DNA from 2 places in the Robertmurraya mangrovi genome. Region 1 is predicted to be linked to the other one. Evidence: riboswitches for the same ligand, from Rfam matches in the RefSeq annotation. Region 1 holds a riboswitch; the other holds the start of a gene.
What was found. Region 1 has a riboswitch for FMN ahead of ribE (riboflavin synthase). Riboswitches for the same ligand answer to the same signal wherever they lie in the genome.
Positions count from the first base shown of each region.

Region 1 (10,392 bases):
ATCAAGTTCTTTACCTTTTATGGCACCAGAGATTCATTTCGATAATAAGATTTTGCTAGATGGGGGCATCAGTGATTCTATACCTATCAAGAAGGCACAACTAGATGGGTTAAAAAAGAATGTGGTAGTGTTAACTAGAAATTCAGGCTATTTAAAGAGTCCATCAAAGTTTCATTTCCTGGTTAAAAGAAAATACCCAAAATACCCTGGACTTCAAAAAGCACTGATGAATCGATATAAAATGTATAATGAAACATTACATTACCTTGAAGAGGAAGAGACAAAGGGAAACATTATAATTATAAGACCAAAACAGCCAGTGGAAGTTGGTAGACTTGAAAGAGACCCGTTGAAACTAGAACGTCTTTATGAACAGGGTTACCATGATGCTAACCAAATGTTAGATAAAATCATGAATTGGTAATGTACTAACAAAAAATTGAACCGGTCGACCGGTTCAATTTTTAAATTCTACTATAGCCACTTATACATAAAATATTCATCAACAGCTTCCCCGTCAATCAGAAGAGAACCATGTTTCTCACCTTCAATAATAAAGCCCATTTTTTGATACAGCTTGACTGCATTTTTGTTGTCTTGAATGGCAGTTAATTCTAATCTTTTTAACTGAAGTCTCCTAGCCCAAATAAATAATTCTTCAAATAATTCCTTACCAATTCCTTGTCCTCTATAGTTCACATGGACTCCAACTACTAAGTAGGCACTGTGTTTGGCTCTTATTAAGTGATTTCCTTTAGCCATTAGGTAGCCGACCAATTCGTTCCCGGTATCAGCAACAAAGATGGTAGAGTTTGATTCCTTTAAGAAATGCTCTATCTTTTTACGTTCGGTTTCCACGTTTGAATCCCTTTCACCTGGGGCAAATAACATATAACCAGAATCATCTACCTGCTTTAATAAATGTAGAAATGCCTCTGCATCTGATAATTGAATCTCTCTAATCAACATCGTCCATACCCCTTTTATACCGTTTATTACCATATACTATTTTAAGAGTAGAGGAATGACAAGAACTATTAATAAAACTAGATTGTAAGTCTAAACTATCTTTTTTTGAATATAGTAGTAGAAGTATAAAGCTTGTAATGTCAGGAGGGTTAGTATGTGGTTTTGGATACTAGTTGTTGCATCTCCTTTTCTGTTTCTAATTATTTTAGAAGAGTGCGTACAATATTTTTCTAATAGATATGTATTTGGTCCACCTAAGTGGGAGATTAGTTTGAAGAAAGTGATAAAAAAGGGATTTGCGAAAATAAAGTTTCAAAAAAAACATTCGCCAAATTCATAGCAAATGTTTTATGTTCCTACAATTTTCATTTTTAGAATCGCTGCATACTCTCTCAGATATAGATTAACTCTAACTATGGCTGGAGTTTCAGCGGCTAATGGATGCCCTTTAATTCCCACTTTTCTTGCTAATTCAATCGATCGGTAAAGGTGAAAGTCGTTACTAACAATAACAGCCTCATGAACGTCATATAAATTTTTTGTAAAGCGTAAATTTTCATAAGTGGAAGTAGAAAGATCCTCTTCTAGAATTCGAGTCTCATCTATCCCGTTTTCAATAAAAAACGCCTTTAACGCACTTGATTCAGTAATGTCCTCTCCTGGACCTTGACCTCCGGTTGTAATGACCTTTGTATTAGGATTTTCATTCAAATATTCTAGTGCTTTATTCGCACGATTAAGCAAGCTTAAAGACATAACCTCTCCATTTACTTTCGCTCCTAACACGATTATATAAGGGACATCACTAGGGGGAGTTGTTTTTGCTGTTTTCTTTATCTGATAATGAAAGATTGAAATCATAATGATAGGGGACAGGAATAGAATGAGCAAAAGATATTTTTTCAAAAGTTTCACCTCAAATGAATTAGAATTGTAGAATCATTTTCAAAACCAAAAGTTAATAGAATTGATTAAAGATTCTATTTGTAATAAGGGAGATCACTTATGAACATTCAACAATATTATCGACAAGCTGCAAACATATCTCTAAATGCTAGTCTAGTCTCCATATATTTACCGGTACTATTTATTATTGTAACATCCATATTTATCCCAAATAGAGAAATTGTTATTTTAACTGTACCTTTTTTACTTTACAGTCTGATTTGTTTTCATAGCTTTCAATTAAATAAAGAGAGATACTTAGATTTAGAAAAAAAAGTTCTAGTTAATCATCATTCTGAAACTTTGTTTGAAGGCGTACATTTTCCAATCACCTTTGTACCTTCACCATCACTCCATCTTCTTATCTATAATCCTGACGGGGTACAAGTAGGAGAAATAAAGGATTTAAATAGTAAAAAATATCGTTGGTTCCTCCCTTACTTTCTTGATAAGCTCATTCCAATCAGCTATGGTTTTTTTGAAGGAGAGCGTTTAGTAGCTATCATTAACATTAAAAAGTATAAGATTGATATATTAAATGATAATAAGGAAATGATAGGATGGCTGGATTTAAACGGTAAAGAGGCAATATCGTATGTCAGTCCCACACATACATTCATAGTCCACCAACTTGCCAGTCCTTTATTTACCGATGTAAAGTTCCTTTCAAAGGAACAGTCTGTAATGTGTCGTGTTAGAAAGGGATGGCTACCGAGAGAGTGGAACAAATTTTCAAATGATCCGAATGTACCTGTATTGTCTTTTAAAAAACATCAATCTAAAGAGGAGCGTTTGGCTTTCCTGGCCCTCATAACTAAATGCTTTCGGTATAGCAATCATTAATAGAACTGAAGTTGAACAGAAAAATGGTTTTAAGTTCGCTCATATAGTATGATAAAAAAAGCTGATTAAGGATGTTTTTTTGATTGGCAATTTTTTACGAAAAGGTAGTTAAATATGAAAAATTTTTTAATAGGTGCCGCTATTCTTATTTTTATTTTAGCAATCATTGATAAGACGGTATTAAAGGAAAAGGGCATGATTAAGCAAGTTGAACAAATAAATCAATATGAAAAAATAGAGGACCCAGCTTCATTACCTATAGGAATAGAAGTGAATCATCGTGCTCCGGAGATTTCCTTAACCACTTTAGAAGGTAACGTAGTCTCCTTAGAAGATTATAAAGGAAAAAAGATTCTATTGAACTTTTGGGCGAGTTGGTGCCCTCCTTGTAAAGCAGAAATGCCCGATATGCAAGAAATGTATGAAAATCAATCAAGTGAAGACTTTGTTGTTCTAGCCGTAAATTTAACTAATACAGAGTCAAAAGGACTTAAAGTGGTGAAAGAATTTGTTGAATCAAAAAAATTAACTTTTCCTATTTTGTTAGATGAAAAGGGAAGAGCAACTTCAGATTATAATGTTCTAACTTACCCTACAAGTTACTTTATTGACACGGACGGTGTTATTCGAAGTAAGGTACTTGGAGCAATCAGTAAGGAACATATGAATAGGGAAATGAATAAGTTACCATAAATAATACAGCCTCATAACAACTTTTTTTCAAAGATGTTGTTATGAGGCTTTCTTTTGTCATCTACTCTGTGGTTGCAGGTTCTATTTGTAGCTTTTCAAGGATCCTACGCTTACGATAAAGCATCATAGCTGTTTCAGATATATCGCCTACAGCCGAACGATTGATAAAAGCTCCAAAAATAAGACCCGCTATTGGAATCATTTGAAAAAGCTTTTTCCACCCTAATTGGTCTCTATAGGTATATACTACTTCACGCCAACCTTGGAGCTCCGATACGACCTCTCTTTCTACTGTATTATCGGGTTGGTCAAACAATGATAGTTGCTGTAATATAGCTTTCTTACCAACAATATCTGAGGAAGTAAATTGTAGACATTTCACAATAAACAGTCGCTCTTTCATATCCTTTGGGTTATAGCCGTAGCACATGGCAATATCTTGAATGGTTTTTAGTTGCATACCTAAGAGTAAAGGTATATCAATGGTTAACGTAAATATTCCGCCAATCCCTGTACTCGCCCCTTGTAAGGTCGCTAATCTCTTTCTATTAACGGTCAGTTTTTCAACTGCTGAGTCCATTTCCAGGATGGATAGTTTTTTTACCTCATCAAAAGTTTGTATTTGAAGATTAGGAAAGTAAGTTTTGATTGAGGAAATGGAACTTAAGTAGCTCCCGCCTGTTTGTAGATACTGACCAAGCTCATCCAATAATAAACCAATCTTCTTTTGAAAAAATGCTGGGGTCCACTTGTCCAACAGTTTAAAAGGAAGGCGACCAATTTTTTCCCAAAACCATAGATCATTTTGTTCTTTTTCCCAGTCCTCACTTTTTCTAAGTTCAATTAATAAGTTCTCTTTACTTTCGCCCACAGAAGATCCGCTCCTTTATTGTTACTAAGAATTTATACGAAATAGTTTCTCAAAAGTTACAAGAAAACTAAAACTTAATTAAATGTTGTATAAGTCATGAGGGGAAATGAGACTATTCAGATAGTTATAATTGCAGAATAGTATTAAATAGTGTATGATTCGTACAAACAACTTAATAAATGAAAAGACTATATTTTTTATAGTCGCCTTCGGGGTCGGGTGCAAATCCCAACCGGCGGTGATGAGGCTAGAAATGCCTCTTAGTCCGTGACCCGGTTTCATATATGTGAAAGCGGTGGATTTGGTGAAATTCCAAAGCCGACAGTAAAAGTCTGGATGGGAGAAGGAGATTTGTATAGTGTAAAAAATATTATTTTTTTACGCTTATTTAACTATGCCTAACCTAATGCCCCCGTGTATACACATATACGGGGGTTTTTGTATTCAAATATAAGATTGTAGGATTGTTCTGGCATGATACTAGTACATAGCCTATTTTTATATTTAACTTTACTAAGTTAAACACTTCTATCTACCACTAAAGACTCCAAGGTGGGATATCCCACTAACTTATTTTGAAAAACTATCCTTCAAAGGAGGGAGCAATTATGTTTACAGGAATTATTGAAGAATTGGGCGTCATGAAGAAAATCAATAAACAAGGGAATACGTTAAAGCTCACAATCCAAGGACAAAAAATATTAAAAGATGTAAATCTAGGGGACAGCATCGCTATAAATGGTGTTTGTTTAACGGTTACAGATTTCACAGACAAGCTATTTGAAGTTGACGTTATGCCTGAAACGTTTAAAAGTACTTCACTTTCTTCTTTAAAGGAAGGCTCTCTTGTCAATTTAGAACGAGCCATGGCTGCAAATGGAAGGTTTGGTGGACACTTTGTAACTGGTCATGTCGATGGGGTAGGTCAGATTGTAAAGAAAACACCTAAGGAAAACGCTATTTATATTGAAATAGCTGTACCGGAAAACTTCGAGCATTGGACCCTTTTAAAAGGATCCATCGCTATTGATGGGACTTCGTTAACCATTTTTGGGTTAGAGGATAATCATGTAACGGTTAGTATTATCCCCCATACAGCACAAGAAACGGTTCTAGGAATGAAAAAAGCTGGGGATATCGTAAATATTGAGTTTGATATGATAGCCAAATATTTGCATCGCTTTTTTATTAAAGGAGATACAAGTAATCAGCCTAAAAAAGGTGTAACGGGCGATTTTTTAAGAGAAAACGGTTTTATGTAGTAGGTTGTCAAAGAGTATTCATTTAACACATGTGAGTATAACAGGAAGGGAGAAAATCCTATGTTCCATTCTATTGATGAAGCACTTGAAGACTTAAAAGCAGGGAAAGTCATTATTGTGTGTGATGATGAGGATCGTGAAAATGAAGGGGACTTCGTTTCGGTTGCAGAATTTGTCACTCCTGAAACGATTAACTTTATGGCTAAAGAAGGTAGAGGGTTGATTTGTGTACCTATCACGGAACCATTAGCCCAAAGATTAGATCTTAAACCAATGGTTGATGTGAATACAGATAGTCATAGTACAGCTTTTACTGTAAGTATTGACCATGTGGAAACAACAACAGGAATCAGTGCTTTTGAAAGGTCCTATACGATAGAAAAACTATTAAACGATGCTGCTAAACCTTCTGATTTTGCTAGACCTGGACATATTTTTCCATTAGTCGCTAAAGACGGTGGGGTATTAAGGAGAGCTGGTCATACAGAAGCAGCAGTTGATTTAGCAAGGCTTGCAGGGGCAAAACCAGCAGGAATCATCTGTGAAATCATGAAAGACGATGGAACCATGGCAAGGGTTCCAGATTTACTGGAAGTAGCAAGCAAATTTGATTTGAAAATCATCACAATCAAAGATTTAATCGAATATCGATTAGAACATGATTCACTAGTTAAAAGAGAAGTAGAGATCGACTTACCAACTGAGTTTGGTAGCTTTAAAGCGGTTGGTTTTACTGATACTTTAACGGGTAAAGACCATGTCGCTTTAGTTAAAGGGGAAATACATGAAGATGAACCTGTTTTATTAAGAGTTCATTCTGAATGTCTAACGGGTGATGTATTTGGCTCCAATCGTTGTGACTGTGGTCCACAGTTAGAAGCGGCTTTGTCCCAAATTGAACGGGAAGGGAAAGGAATTCTTCTTTACATGAGACAAGAGGGAAGAGGAATTGGTTTAATCAATAAATTAAAAGCTTATAAACTACAAGAAGAAGGTTACGATACAGTAGAAGCAAACCACAAGCTCGGATTTAAAGATGATCTGAGGGACTATGGGGTTGGAGCCCAAATCTTACGTAATTTAGGTGTTAAAAAAATGAGGCTTTTAACAAATAACCCAAGAAAAATTGCTGGTTTAGGCGGATATGGATTAGAAGTAGTTGAACGTGTTCCATTGCAGCTACCATCTAAAGAAGAAAATGAAAAGTACTTAAAAACAAAACAGTCCAAATTAGGACATTTACTAAAATTTTAATTGGAGGAATGAATCATGAAAAAAATTATTGAAGGTCATTTAGTAGGTACAGGTTTAAAAGTTGCTATCGTTGTGGCTCGTTTTAACGAATTTATTACTAGTAAATTATTAAGTGGGGCAGAAGATGCTTTAAAGCGTCATGGTGTAAATGATGAAGATGTAACAGTAATGTGGGTACCTGGTGCGTTTGAAATTCCTTTAGCTGCTAAAAAATTAGCGGAAAAAGGAGAGTATGATGCAGTCATTACACTGGGTACCGTTATTCGTGGAGCTACTCCTCACTTTGATTTTGTTAGTAATGAAGTAGCAAAAGGTGTTGCGGGTACGGCCATGCAGACAGGTGTTCCAGTTATCTTTGGTGTACTAACGACAGATTCCATTGAACAAGCGATTGAAAGAGCAGGAACAAAAGCTGGAAACAAAGGTTGGGAAGCTGCTGTAGGAGCAATCGAAATGGGTAACCTTTATAGACAATTAGGATAAGTTTGATATGACAAGAGGACTTTAATAGTTCTCTTGTTTTATATTTGAATTTTAAATTTTAATAATAATAAAAATATTCTTGCTGTTTAAAAGGATATCCTGTAGATTTTAAAGTATTCTATGTTAGAGTTAAATTATCAAAATTCACTAAAAAAATTCACATTTTGTACAAATTTCGACAGTATTATTAATATTGATTGTCTAAGATATATGTAAATAATTGAAATATTGCTAGATAGTGGAACTTGGGTATAAGGTACATTTGTTCTAATAAGAGATTAAATTAGGTAAAATAGATAGAGATTTTTTCGGGGGTTTGACTATGGAAGTGTTTGTAGCAAGGCAACCAATTTTTAATAGAGGTGAGGAAGTTTTTGCCTACGAGCTTCTCTACAGAAGTAATGAGGAGAATGTCTTCCCTAATATCAATGGAGATCAAGCAACAGCCGATGTAATCATTAATAGTTTTTTAAATATTGGGATAGATGAACTTTCAGACGGAAAACCTTGCTTTATCAACTTTACAGAAAATCTCCTGAAATTACGGTTACCTACATATTTTAGACCACGTGAAGTAATAGTGGAGATTCTAGAGACCGTTGAACCTAGCCAAGAAATAATTAATATATGTATAGAATTAAAGAAATTAGGTTATCAAATTGCCCTGGACGACTTTGTCTTTAATGACGAAAATCCTTATTCTCTCCAATTGTTGAAATATGCCAACATTATTAAAGTTGATTTTATGGCTACCACAAGAGGAATGAGAGAGAAGGTCGAAATTTTCGCTAAGCAGTTGAATTTAAAAATGGTCGCTGAAAAGGTTGAAACGAGAGAAGAATTTGAGGAAGCTAAATCAAGAGGGTATCACTATTTCCAAGGCTACTTCTTTGCTAGACCAACCATTGTGTCAACCCATGATATTCCTACTTATTTTTTATCTTATTATGAGTTAATTCAAAAATTATCTACAACCGAGCCATGTATTGATACAATTACAGAATTAATTGAAAGAGACCTTTCCTTATCATATAAACTGTTAAAATTGATTAACTCACCTGCCTTTCGACCGAAATTTAAGATTGATTCAATTAGACAAGCTGTCGTCCTTCTAGGTCTAATTGAAATTCAGAAATGGATTTATGTATTAGCTGTTCGTGAAAAATCAACGAACAAACATGAAGGAGCACAAGAAATGATTAAGCTCTGTTTAACAAGAGCTAAGCTTTGTGAATCAATAGAGCGTTTAAGATTTAACAAGGCACCTGCATCGGGTTATTTTATGACAGGCATGTTTTCACTTATGGACTCGATAATGGGTGTGCCGATGGATAAAATTTTAAAGGACCTACCTCTTCGTGATGAGATTACCGATGCTTTAAAAGGGAATCAAAATTCATTAAAGGATGTTCTTGATTTAGTAATAGCCGTAGAAACAGCAAACTGGAATGTCATTAGTGAAAAGTGCAAAGTGTTGAATATTGAGGAGAAAGATTTGTTTAAAATCTATGCAGAATCCCTAAATTGGTCAAGTGAATTAGTTACAACTGAATTTTCAATCAATTAGAACCTACCATGATTGGTGGGTTTTTCTTTTTTTCGTAATTAAGAATTGAAGATTAAAAAGAAATATGGCACACTTTTAATAATAGACCGAGTCTAATTTGGAGGTAATCACGTGAATATTGAGGTTTTAAAATGCCATGGATCTGGAAACGACTTTTTAATCATAGATGAAATGTCTCATAACTATATCTTTACCGAGGAAAAGAGAGCTGAGCTTGCAAAGGCCCTTTGTAACAGGCAAACGGAACTTGGGGCAGATGGTATTTTATTTGTAATGAAAAGTGAGAAAGCAGATGGCCGTATGCGAGTATTTAATGCTGATGGTTCAGAAGCATCAATGTGTGGAAATGGATTAAGATGTGTAGCGAGATACGTTTGTGAGCTAATAAATAAGGAAACGGCTCTAATCGAAACGATGAAAGCTGACTTACTAGTAAAAAAAGAAGAGGATATTTATCCTGAAATCCCAACATATTTAGTCGAAATATCACCTGTGTTATTTGACTTAAAAGCATTACCTCTTAACTTGGAAAAAGAAGTATTAGTGGATGGAAAAATTCCTGAGCTTTCAAATGATTTAACATTTACTGCACTTGCTGTACCTAACCCACATATTGTAACGATTGTTGATGAACAAACGCTTCAATCAAACGTTCAGGAAAAAATCAGTACTTACGTAAATGGTGCCAACCCACTTTTTCCAGACGGTGTAAATGTAAGCTTTGTAAAGCCAATCCAAAAAGGTCATATCTTTGTTCGAACATATGAAAGAGGGGTCGGATTCACAAATGCTTGTGGAACTGCTATGTCCGCATCAACATTAGTCACTTGTTTACAGGGACTAAATGAATTAGAGCAGTCAGTTGATGTATATAATCCAGGTGGAAAAGTTCGATGTGTTGTTCATAAGAATGATGAGACTTATACTATTGACTTAATTGGCAATGCTACCTATGTATATAAAACAGTGGTAGAAGTGGATGTAAGCAACCCTACATCTTTCAATTGCGGTAGTAAAGAAGAATTTACGTCTGAAGGCGAACAGTATCAAAAACTTCAGCAGCATATCGGGCAATTTTTAAACAATTGACAAGATACAACCAGTGTTTTAATGAAAACACTGGTTGTTTTTTTGCTTAAGTTATAATCCGCCATTTTTCAAAAAGTCTAACACGGGTTGAAATTTTTGTTCGTCTTTCGCTTGGAAAAATGTTCGGAAAGGATCCCCATGTGTTTTAATCCTTCTCAACATGTTCGTTACTTGAAAATGCTCCATTTTTAATTGATCATTTACCTCTTCCCAGAAAAGTGGCGCCGCAATGGTGGCATTTTTATTCCCGCGAGCGGAGTAAGGAGCGATAATGGTTTTCCCTTCCGCATGCTGGATATAATCTACATATAAACGGTTTCCACGATTTTTCTTTAAACGCTCAATCGTAAAGTCATCAGGCTCTTTTGAAATTAGGTATTTTGCAATAAACTCGGTAAATAATCTTGTTTCATCAT
Region 1 covers NZ_JAXOFX010000016.1:87,282-97,673, reverse strand. The annotation lists gene SM124_RS18985 (patatin-like phospholipase family protein) at 1-424, shown strand, start outside; gene SM124_RS18980 (GNAT family N-acetyltransferase) at 475-969, opposite strand; gene SM124_RS18975 (YdcF family protein) at 1,318-1,875, opposite strand; gene SM124_RS18970 (hypothetical protein) at 1,975-2,757, shown strand; gene SM124_RS18965 (peroxiredoxin family protein) at 2,872-3,450, shown strand; gene SM124_RS18960 (EcsC family protein) at 3,512-4,321, opposite strand; FMN riboswitch at 4,523-4,673, shown strand; gene ribE (riboflavin synthase) at 4,930-5,583, shown strand; gene SM124_RS18950 (bifunctional 3,4-dihydroxy-2-butanone-4-phosphate synthase/GTP cyclohydrolase II) at 5,644-6,837, shown strand; gene ribH (6,7-dimethyl-8-ribityllumazine synthase) at 6,853-7,320, shown strand; gene SM124_RS18940 (EAL and HDOD domain-containing protein) at 7,643-8,887, shown strand; gene dapF (diaminopimelate epimerase) at 8,999-9,976, shown strand; gene SM124_RS18930 (DNA ligase D) at 10,028-10,392, opposite strand, start outside.

Region 2 (10,392 bases), on a different contig from region 1:
TATCTGTCTCGTCGAAAGTTACTAGAGAGATAATGTGCTCATGGAAATGATGCGCAATTTCTGCCAAACGAGCAATTCTACCTTCCGTCTCAACGGAAGTAAAGGCAATACGAACTCCTGGCTTATGAGTCCCAAACGCTGAACCAAATTGTTCTAACACATCGGATCTAGTAACAATTCCTAAAAACTTAGTATTCTCATCTACTACAGCGAGTAATGGAAAATCCTTAAGGTCTAGTAATGTTCTTTCGAAGATTTCATCTCCGCTAAGATACATATCTGAATGTGTGGCAACCTCAGCAACCGTTGTACCGTTTAAATATTCGTCTCTTGCTTTACTAGAGTTGAAAAAGCTTTCATAAATTCCATATCTCGTTACAACACCAACGTATTTATTCCCTTCTAGAACTGGTAAACCATCAATTTGATGAGATTCTAATTTATCCAGTGCAGTAGTTAAATTCTCGTTGTGTTCAATTGTAAAGCAATGATGTTTTGGAATCATTATGCCTTTTACAAACATACATATCACCTCAGGGTTAGAATAAACACTTAATTTATATATTCCACAGTAAGCGGAAAATACCTATCTTTTCATACTAAATTAGCATACTTATATGTTAATTGCCACAAAAATTTAAAAATTCTGTAAAATAATTGTTATTAAATGATATTGACTAAATTTTTCAAGGGAAAAATAAAGAAGCAGCAGTTGCTGCTTCTTTATTTACTCTCATGAAAGAGATTAATATCATAGTTTTTCTTCATCATTTCATATACATGATGGCGAGTTCTCCAAGCTTCTTCTCTTTTCCAAAGATCCTTACTTTTATCGATAATTTCACATCTTAATGCATGATATTCCTTCTCGGCTTTCTCTCTCTTTTCTCTTAAAAGATTCATTAATCCGTATAAGCCTACAATAAACACTAAAATATAGAGGTTTTTTGATTGATTCACATAAACTGAAAACATAGAAGCAAAAGAGTAGGAATAAGGAATCATGATTGTTTTATAAAGATAGTAAAAGTAAAAAAAGGAAGAAAATATAGATGCCCACATAGACAGCAAGTGTCTGAACTTAAATAAATCAAACTTCTTTTTTTTCTCAACAATCTTTTGAAGCATCTGCTTGGTCGCTTGATCTGTTCTGTCATCTAACATGATAATTGATGATTCCATTCTTCCCTCTCCATTCCCCTAGCATATCTATACAATTTTATGAGTTTGTCCACGGGAAAATGAATAAAAATAATAAAAAACAGACATAAATTTCTATGTCTGTTTTTATGTTCAATTAGTTCAAAGGAATTTTAAGAACTTGTCCAACTTGTATTTCGTTATTAACGATACCATTTGCTTCTGAAATGATTTGTATTCCTGCTTGAGAGTTATAGTATTTCATCGCAATGCGAAACAGAGTCTCGCTCGGCTGTACAGTATGATAGACCATTTTCTTTTGTTGTTCCGTTGCTGAGCTATTTTCTTCTTTTTCCTGTTTTTCCTCTTTTTTAACTTTTGTTTTTTGCTCTGTAGGTGTTGGAGAACCACCTTTATCATAATTTACTGATGCAGAATTGTCGTTATCCTTGCTTTCCGTTTGCTCTACAACACTCTGCGCTTCATTGTTACTTTCAGGTTGCTCTTCTGTTTCAAGCTCCTCTTCATTTTCTTCTACTTCATCAAGATTGCTAGAAGGGTCGGATGATTCCTCCTTTTCTAGGTCGACTGTTTCGTAGCCGTCCGTTTCTCCTGTTGAAGTTTTTAAAGTGCCTTTTTGATTCTCGTTGTATGTGTAGAAACTAAAAATCACGATTGGAAGAAGAATGAATGACAATACGAGCAATCTAATAATAGGATATTTTAGTTTAAACTTGGTTTTCTGTTTTTTGTTTTTATGAAGTCTACTTCTAGGTGGTAATTTTTTATTCTTTACCCCTTCTCCACTTACAACTTCAACTTCGTCTATATTTAGTTCTTCGCTTTGCTCTATTCGCTTCCTTAACCGTTCAGCTTGATCACGTGTTCGGCCTTCCCTAGTCATGTATAATCCCTTCCTGTTCACGAAGTCCATTCCTATTAGAATATCTCAGTTTAAGACCTAATAGAAAGTCAATAATAAAGTGCATAAAGATTGTGACTGCTAGATTCTCGGTTTTCATATAGATGAATCCAATTAAAAAGCTAAGTGCCATGATATTAATAAAAAGAAATGCATTAAATAAATAACGATAATGTACAAGAGCGAAAATGATACTTGTAATCACTAATCCAAAGTGAGTTTGTAATACGCCCCTAAACAAAATTTCTTCGCATATTGCTACCATTGCTGCAATAAAAGCAATTTGTATGATGCTTTTATTTTTAAATAATTTTTCATTTAGACCTCCATCATCGTAATAAGATTTTGGAAGTACTTTCATAAAGAAAATGTCTACTAATACGATAAGAACTCCAACTAAACCACCAATGTAAATAATTCTTATGTCATTCCAAATGAAAAGGCTTTGAAAATCTGTGTATGAATCAAATAGAAATATACCTACAACAAAAGAAACAACTGAAAGAATGGCTTGAGTTGCTAATAGATGGAACATTAATTCCCTGTCAGAAATCTCATTAATTAATTCTCTATACTTATTATTCATATTGTACACTCACTTAGTTAGCATGGCTTGTAAGTAATCTTTCCAATGGAACTGAAAATCTATTGAATGGGCTTCATTCTCTTTTTTGTAAAAAGACTGCATATCCATTCCACATATATCACAACAATTCCTTATATCCATTTTCTTCTGTTCGTCAAAATAATTCAAGATTTTTTCTCTTCGACATTGAATCGAGTTTGTCCATCTTGTAATTTCATTGATTTTATCCCTTTTGATATTCAATCGTTGTTCGACAAAAAGTTTAAATTCATTCATGTATTTGGTAAGATTTAACTCATTAGCATTTAATGATTGTAAATAATCTCGAATCATCCTCCACTGTATATCTGTTAACCTTGCTAAAATACGAAGTTCAGCTTCAAAATCCGCTATATTTGAAAGGTTGTCAGGACAATTAAGAATCCATTTAAAACATAATTCAATTTGTTTAACATTGGGTAATTCACTTTCTGCTAATTGATAAGGAAGTTGTTCATCACCAGCAATATATAATAGTATTGCAATACTTTCCTTACCATCCCTGCCGGCCCTACCAATTTCCTGTAAATAGGACTCGAGCTGCAAAGGCATATGATAATGTATGACAAAGCGGACATTTTCTTTATTAATGCCCATTCCGAATGCACTCGTTGCGCAAATAAAGTCTAGCTGACCGTTAAGAAATTGTTGTTGGATTAAAATTCGACTTTCTTGGTCAAGTCCACCATGATAGGCCATAACTTTTTGAACTCCGCTACCCCTTAGTAACTCGACCATTTCCTCTGCTAATCTTCTACTAGAAAAATAAATGATTCCTGGTCCTTGTAAGGTAGAGACTAATTCGATTAATTTTTTTTGTTTATCAACAACACTTTCTAACGATTCTACTCGAATCGAAATATTCGGACGGTCTACTGAATAAATAAATTCATTCCACATTTCAAGGTTCAGTGACTGAATGATGTCACTAACGACCTCTTTTGTAGCCGTTGCGGTTAAAGCTAACGTAAGAGGATTGCCTAGCTTTTCTCTCACTGTTCCAAGTTTCATATAATCTGGCCTAAAATCATAACCCCACTGGGAGATACAATGGGCTTCATCCACTACAAAAAGAGCAATGTTAAGCTGTTTAAGTTTATGAACGACAAAATCAATTGAAAGCATTTCAGGAGAAATAAAGATAAATTTATATTGATCAAGACGTGAAAAGATCTGTGTTCTTTCATTTTTATCTAGAAAAGAGTTAAGAGCTACCACTCTTTTCTCTCCACGAATAATAAGCTGCTCGACTTGGTCCTGCATTAACGATAATAAAGGTGAAACAATTAGTACCTGTCCCTCTAATAAATAAGCAGGCAGTTGATAACAAAGTGATTTACCGGTCCCGGTTGGTAACATGGCCATCGTATGAGAGCCTGACAAAATAGAAGTGATGACCTCTTTTTGTCCATGTTTAAATGAATGATAATTAAAATGCTTTTTTAATAGTGATTCTAGCTCCATTTTGAATCACCAAATTTTGAAATGACTAAGCGTATTTTAAAATAATCCATATGTTGAACATACTGTCTAATTTGCTTTAATTGTTTTGAGGGAGATATTTTAGCAGCAGCTAATATTTCAGCTTGTTCATTTTCGTTAACATAAGGTTCTATACTGAAGTTTTTCATGTTCAGAGCTAACTCAACAATATGGTCATGAATGGTGCTCATTTTCAACCTCCTCATAAAGGCTATTTCCTCTATTGAGTAGCCTTTTTGGATAAGATTATAAGTACTTTTGGTAGAATGTGTGAGTGGAAGCTCCTCATTAAAATTATCAATCATAGAGAACAATATGGGGTAACATTCAGGATTCGTGGAAATGACGCTAATCATATAATGTAATAAACTAATAAAATTATAATGATAAAAGCTATTCTCTATATTTAACACCCCTGCAGCTTGTTGATCAGTTAACCCTATTGTGTTGTAACCTGTTAATCTAATAACGACAGATGAAGGGTCTAAATCAGGTTCATTTTCAAAACAGCCAATTAATTCTTTTAAAAGGACTTCGCTTAACTCACTACGATTAACTGGAATAGTAAGTAAGAATTTCTTAAGCCAAATTTGAACTTCTCTATCTTTTTGAATCGGCAAATACCTTGTTTCCCCATGTTGAAGGTTGGATGCAACTTGTACCAACAAGGAAAGCCTTCTCCAAAATATTTCTGTATACTGAAAGGTCCAGCCGTTTAAATATTTTAATATTGGGTATTGATTACAAAAGGGTTTTACAATTTCTAAACCTTTTTCAGTTACTAAAACATGTGAATCTTGTTTTTTCATAATGTGTCCTTGATTCAGCAAGGTTTTAATAATAGATTCTAACTGTTCACGTGTTATCTGATGGTAGGAACCAAAATAAGGTAACAGCTGAAAAAGATGGGCATCCTGTAAAGTTTGGGAAGACTTCTTGCCTTTTAACAGGTGGTATATAGAATAAATGGTCCTCTCACCGTCTATTTTATATAAACAGAATAGGATAACTTTTTCTATAAATAGAAGGTTCATTCAATCACCTTAGGAATAATATTTTTTTGTGACTAAATAATCAATATAACCATGGTAATAATATTGTAAGAAAATATTTTAACTCCTGGTTAGTGATTAATATGCAAATTTCTCACTTTAAACATAATTCTATTTTATCACGAATAGAATAATTAAGTTGAAGTAAATTCTTCTTTAACTTCCTAGTGTGTTTAGTTCAGGATTCATTTTTCACATAATAAAAACATTTTTTTAAACATCCTGTCCTTATTTTAAGGCTAAAAGTTGTCTAAACCCTTATATGATAAGCATTCTCAATGCTTTTTCTATTGAAAAGTTATTCATTCACCTTTACAATAAAAGATGAGGAATGCGTTTCCATTTAAATTAAAATGGAATACACTATTAAGAGAAAAATGTTTTAATTCATTGGGAGGTTTTTTTTCATGGCAAAATACACAATTGTAGACAAAGAAACTTGTATCGCATGTGGCGCTTGTGGAGCAGCTGCACCAGATATTTATGATTATGATGATGAAGGCATTGCGTTCGTTACTCTTGACGACAACCAAGGGATTGTAGAAATTCCTGATGTATTAATCGACGATATGATGGATGCATTCGAAGGCTGTCCAACTGATTCAATTAAAGTTGCAGACGAATCTTTTGATGGCGATGCATTAAAATTTGAATAGTATTCAATAAAAAATCCCCTAGTAGGGGATTTTTTTTGTCACAAAATAAACAACAGCAACGTTTCCATCGTTGCTGTTGTTAACTTATATTTATTAAGCACTTTTATACGTACTTTGCTTCATAATCCATGTATTCATTCTAGTAAATAACAGCATAAAGATAACAGCAATAAAAGCACCTTTAATTAAATTAAATGGTAGTATACCCGTTACGATTAGTGTACGAGTTTCAGCTCCCGACATTGCTGGCATATTCAAAAAGAATGTATAGGCAGGTAAAATGACAAAATAATTTAATACACTCATTAATACAGCCATTGTCACTGAGCCTACTACTAAAGCAATTGTCATGCCTTTAGTAGTTTTAAGCTTTTGGTACACATAGTAAGTCGGAAGTACAAATAGTATGCCTGCTATGAAGTTTGCAAAATGCCCCACCGGAACTCCTGTCGCACTACCTGTCATAAAGTAATCTAGTATGTTTTTCAATAACTCTACTAGTATTCCTGCAACTGGACCAAAGATGATGGCGGCAATTAATGCAGGTACATCACTGAAATCGATCATTAAAAATTGTGGAAATGGCGGCAGTGGAAAATTCAATAACATCAAGATGTAAGACAAACTACTCAACATTCCAATTGAAACTAAAGCTTTAACATTAAGTTTTTTCATTTCTTCCTCTCTCCTTTTAGGCCATCTCGCTTAAAGAAGAAAAGTTCAGCAATTTTAACATACCAGTCTATACAAAAACCCTCAAGCTGCCACTTGAGGGATTAGATAAAAAGGTATGCTTAATAAACGTTCAAACTTACATTTTTTGAACGTTTGCAGAACCTCCATCCTCTCCCATCCAGACTTTACTGTCGGCTTTGGAATCGCACCAAATCCTGCCCAAAACAAAAGGCTCGCGGGCTTAGAGAAAATATCTCATCACCGCCGGTCGGGAATTTCACCCTGCCCCGAAGATAGACCAATATTTAATTAACGTTTTTATTATAGCGCACAAATTCTCATTTGGAAATAAGTTTGTTTAGTTACTATTCTTGATTGACTAATATGATCAATTTGGAACAAACTAAACCGGCTTAGGTAGCATAATTTCTTTTGCGGTTCTTCTTAATTTTATGTTAAATTATTAGGTGGAACTTCTGATTATTAATCAAGTTTTCATTAGGCTATTTAAGTTAGCAGCAGTCACAAATTTTACATATTAACAAAATCCATTTAAAAGGAGATCAACATGGAAAAAGTACTTATTTTTGGACATAAGAACCCAGATACTGACTCTATTTGTTCAGCAATCGCTTACGCTGAATTAAAGAAAGAACTAGGAATGAACGTTGAACCTATTCGCCTAGGGGAGATTAACGGTGAAACAAATTATGCACTTGAAACATTTAAAGTTAAACAGCCTCGTTTAGTTGAAGCAGTAGCGAGCGAAGTAAATCAAGTTATCTTAGTGGATCATAATGAGCGTCAACAAAGTGCAAATGATATTGATCAAGTTCGTGTACTTGAAGTAATTGATCATCACAGAATTGCAAATTTTGAAACTAGTGACCCTCTATATTATCGCGCGGAGCCTGTTGGTTGTACTGCAACGATTTTAAAGAAAATGTACAAAGAAAATGGAGTAGAAATTCGTAAAGAAGTTGCTGGACTAATGCTTTCAGCTATTATCTCTGACTCTTTATTATTTAAATCTCCAACCTGCACACAGGAAGATGTGGATGCAGCTAAAGAACTAGCGGAAATCGCGGGCGTTAATGCTGAACAATACGGCTTAGAAATGCTAAAAGCTGGTGCGGACTTAAGTGATAAAACAGTCGAGCAACTAATTTCACTTGATGCGAAAGAATTCCAAATGGGTAATTCCAAGGTAGAAATTGCTCAAGTAAACGCGGTTGATGTACAAGATGTTCTATCAAAACAAGACGAACTAGAAGCAGCACTGAACCAAAATATCGAAAATAAAAACTTAGATTTATTCTTATTAGTAGTAACCGATATTCTTAACAATGACTCCACAGCATTAGCTTTAGGTCAAGCGACAGATGCTGTTGAGAAAGCATACAACGTTACACTTGAAAACAACAAAGCTTTATTAAAAGGTGTAGTCTCACGTAAGAAACAAATCGTACCTATTTTAACAGATGTATTTAATGCAAGAGGATAACCATTAACAGCACGCAGAATTTATAATCTGCGTGTTTTTTTGATTGTTTGGTAGGTGTTAGAAAATAAATCTTTTTATAATATCCGAACATTAATGATATTGAATCATTGTAAGCAAAGGTATTTTAGCTTAAAATCACTGAGTTGATTGGAGCGGAGGGCACTTGACTCCTGCAGGGATAGAGGGAATGGGAGACTCACGCATGGCGGCACGCCGAGGAGGCTCCCATCCCTCCCGAGGAAGAATTTGCTCTTTGAAAAAATCGGGTTTTGGATTTTTTCTTTAATTCTTCCCTGCGGAAAGCAAGTGCCTGGAGCGGAAATTAACGGGCAACATATGTTAACCAAATTAATTTAAGCAATTTATTTACTCATGTTCTAAGCTCCTAATCGCAAAAATAAAACTTAATAATAAATAAAACGCATCCTTTTACATTTTAAAGCGTTTTCATTTTAAACATGAACATTTTCACCAATTGACAATTAAATATTCGTCTTGTAAAATAATCAGAAAATTACAATACATATTTACAGGGGGTTCTTTATGTATCAAATATTAGTAGCTGATGCTATTAGCGAAGACGGATTACAACCACTCTTAGACTTTAAAAATGGCCAATTAATTATCAAAAAAGTAACAGATCCGGATGTGGAATTAGATAAAGTCGATGCCCTGCTAGTCAGAAGTGCCACACAAGTAACAAATGACCTCTTAGAAAAAATGCCTCAATTAAAAATCATTGCTCGTGCCGGTGTTGGGGTTGATAACATTGATGTTACAGCTGCAACTAAACGTGGCATTATTGTTGTAAATGCCCCTGATGGAAATACTATTTCAACTGCAGAACACACCTTTGCCATGATGGCTTCTTTAATGAGAAACATCCCTCAAGCTCACCAATCTGTAAAAAACTTAGAATGGCGTCGAAATGACTTTATCGGTACCGAACTATATGGAAAAATGTTAGGAATTCTAGGAATGGGCAGAATCGGTTCAGAGTTAGCTAAAAGAGCTAAAGTCTTTGGTATGTCTGTCCATGTGTACGATCCTTTCTTAACGAAAGAAAGAGCAAACAAACTTGGTGTAGAATCAAGCTCATTAGATGAAGTCTTGGAACTAGCTGATATCATTACGGTTCATACTCCTCTCACACCTCAAACTAAAGGTCTAATTAATGAAGATACACTAGCTAAAACAAAGAAAGGTGTATACTTTTTAAACTGTGCACGTGGTGGGATTATTGATGAAGATGCACTTGCTAAGTTCCTAGGAAATGGTCACGTTGCAGGAGCCGCTATCGATGTCTTTGTAACCGAACCTCCTGGAGAACATCAGTTATTTAAATTTGATAATGTTATCGTTACTCCACATTTAGGAGCCTCAACAAAAGAGGCTCAATTAAATGTGGCAACACAGGTTGCTAAGGAAGTAAGAACGTATTTTGAAGATAAACCAGTGTCTAACTCTATTAACCTCCCAGCTATGTCTAGAGACATTTTTGAAAAAATTCGCCCGTTTCATCACTTATCAACAAAAATAGGATTAATACTGTCTCAGTGCATAAAAGAAGGCATTGATGAATTATCGATAACCTATTCTGGCACCGTATCCGATTTGGAAACGTCCTATTTAACGAAAGCACTTTTAGCAGGATTCTTTAAGAACCGAATCGATGTACACGTAAATGAAGTAAATGCACTCCTGACAGCAAAAGAACGTGGAATTACAATAGGAGAGAAAATTTCTACTAATTCCTTTGGATATGCCAATGCAATTTCGGTTACAGCAAAAGGTGAAAAACAACATTATTCAATAAGAGGAACATACATTGATCATTACGGCCCTAGAATTGTGTATTTAAATGACTTTAACATTGATTTTCATCCTGAGGGAAATTTACTGTACATTCAACATATGGACCGACCAGGAGTCATTGGTCGTGTAGGTAAAATACTGGGAGATAATGAAGTAAATATTGCAACGATGCAAGTAGGAAGAAAACAAGTTGGGGGAGAAGCAATCATGGTGTTATCTTTTGATAAACCGTTGGATGATGAATCTCTAACATCGTTAACAAGTCTTGATGACATTGTTTCACTCAACCGTATTCGTATTAATTAGTACAAAACAAGCTAATATAAACACAAAAGTCGTAGGCATCCCTACGACTTTACTTATTACAAAACTACTAACCTATTGTATATTCCGTTCTCTTCCCTTTGGAGAAAGTCATGATCTTTTCATATCCTACTTCTTTTGCGAGTGCAATGGCTTGGTCAAAGTCTGCTCCAACATGTTCTGGAAAATGCGCATCAGAAGACAAGACTATCGGTATT
Region 2 covers NZ_JAXOFX010000002.1:437,439-447,830, reverse strand. The annotation lists gene SM124_RS05375 (CBS domain-containing protein) at 1-523, opposite strand, end outside; gene SM124_RS05370 (YpbF family protein) at 724-1,182, opposite strand; gene SM124_RS05365 (LysM peptidoglycan-binding domain-containing protein) at 1,298-2,044, opposite strand; gene SM124_RS05360 (CPBP family intramembrane glutamic endopeptidase) at 2,037-2,648, opposite strand; gene SM124_RS05355 (RecQ family ATP-dependent DNA helicase) at 2,658-4,151, opposite strand; gene SM124_RS05350 (YpbB family protein) at 4,142-5,203, opposite strand; gene SM124_RS05345 (ferredoxin) at 5,629-5,877, shown strand; gene SM124_RS05340 (ECF transporter S component) at 5,971-6,552, opposite strand; FMN riboswitch at 6,715-6,851, opposite strand; gene SM124_RS05335 (manganese-dependent inorganic pyrophosphatase) at 7,121-8,056, shown strand; gene serA (phosphoglycerate dehydrogenase) at 8,600-10,177, shown strand; gene SM124_RS05325 (histidinol-phosphatase) at 10,245-10,392, opposite strand, start outside.
Region 2: linked by a shared signal. The riboswitch ahead of SM124_RS05340 (ECF transporter S component) and the one ahead of ribE (riboflavin synthase) in region 1 are both predicted to bind FMN.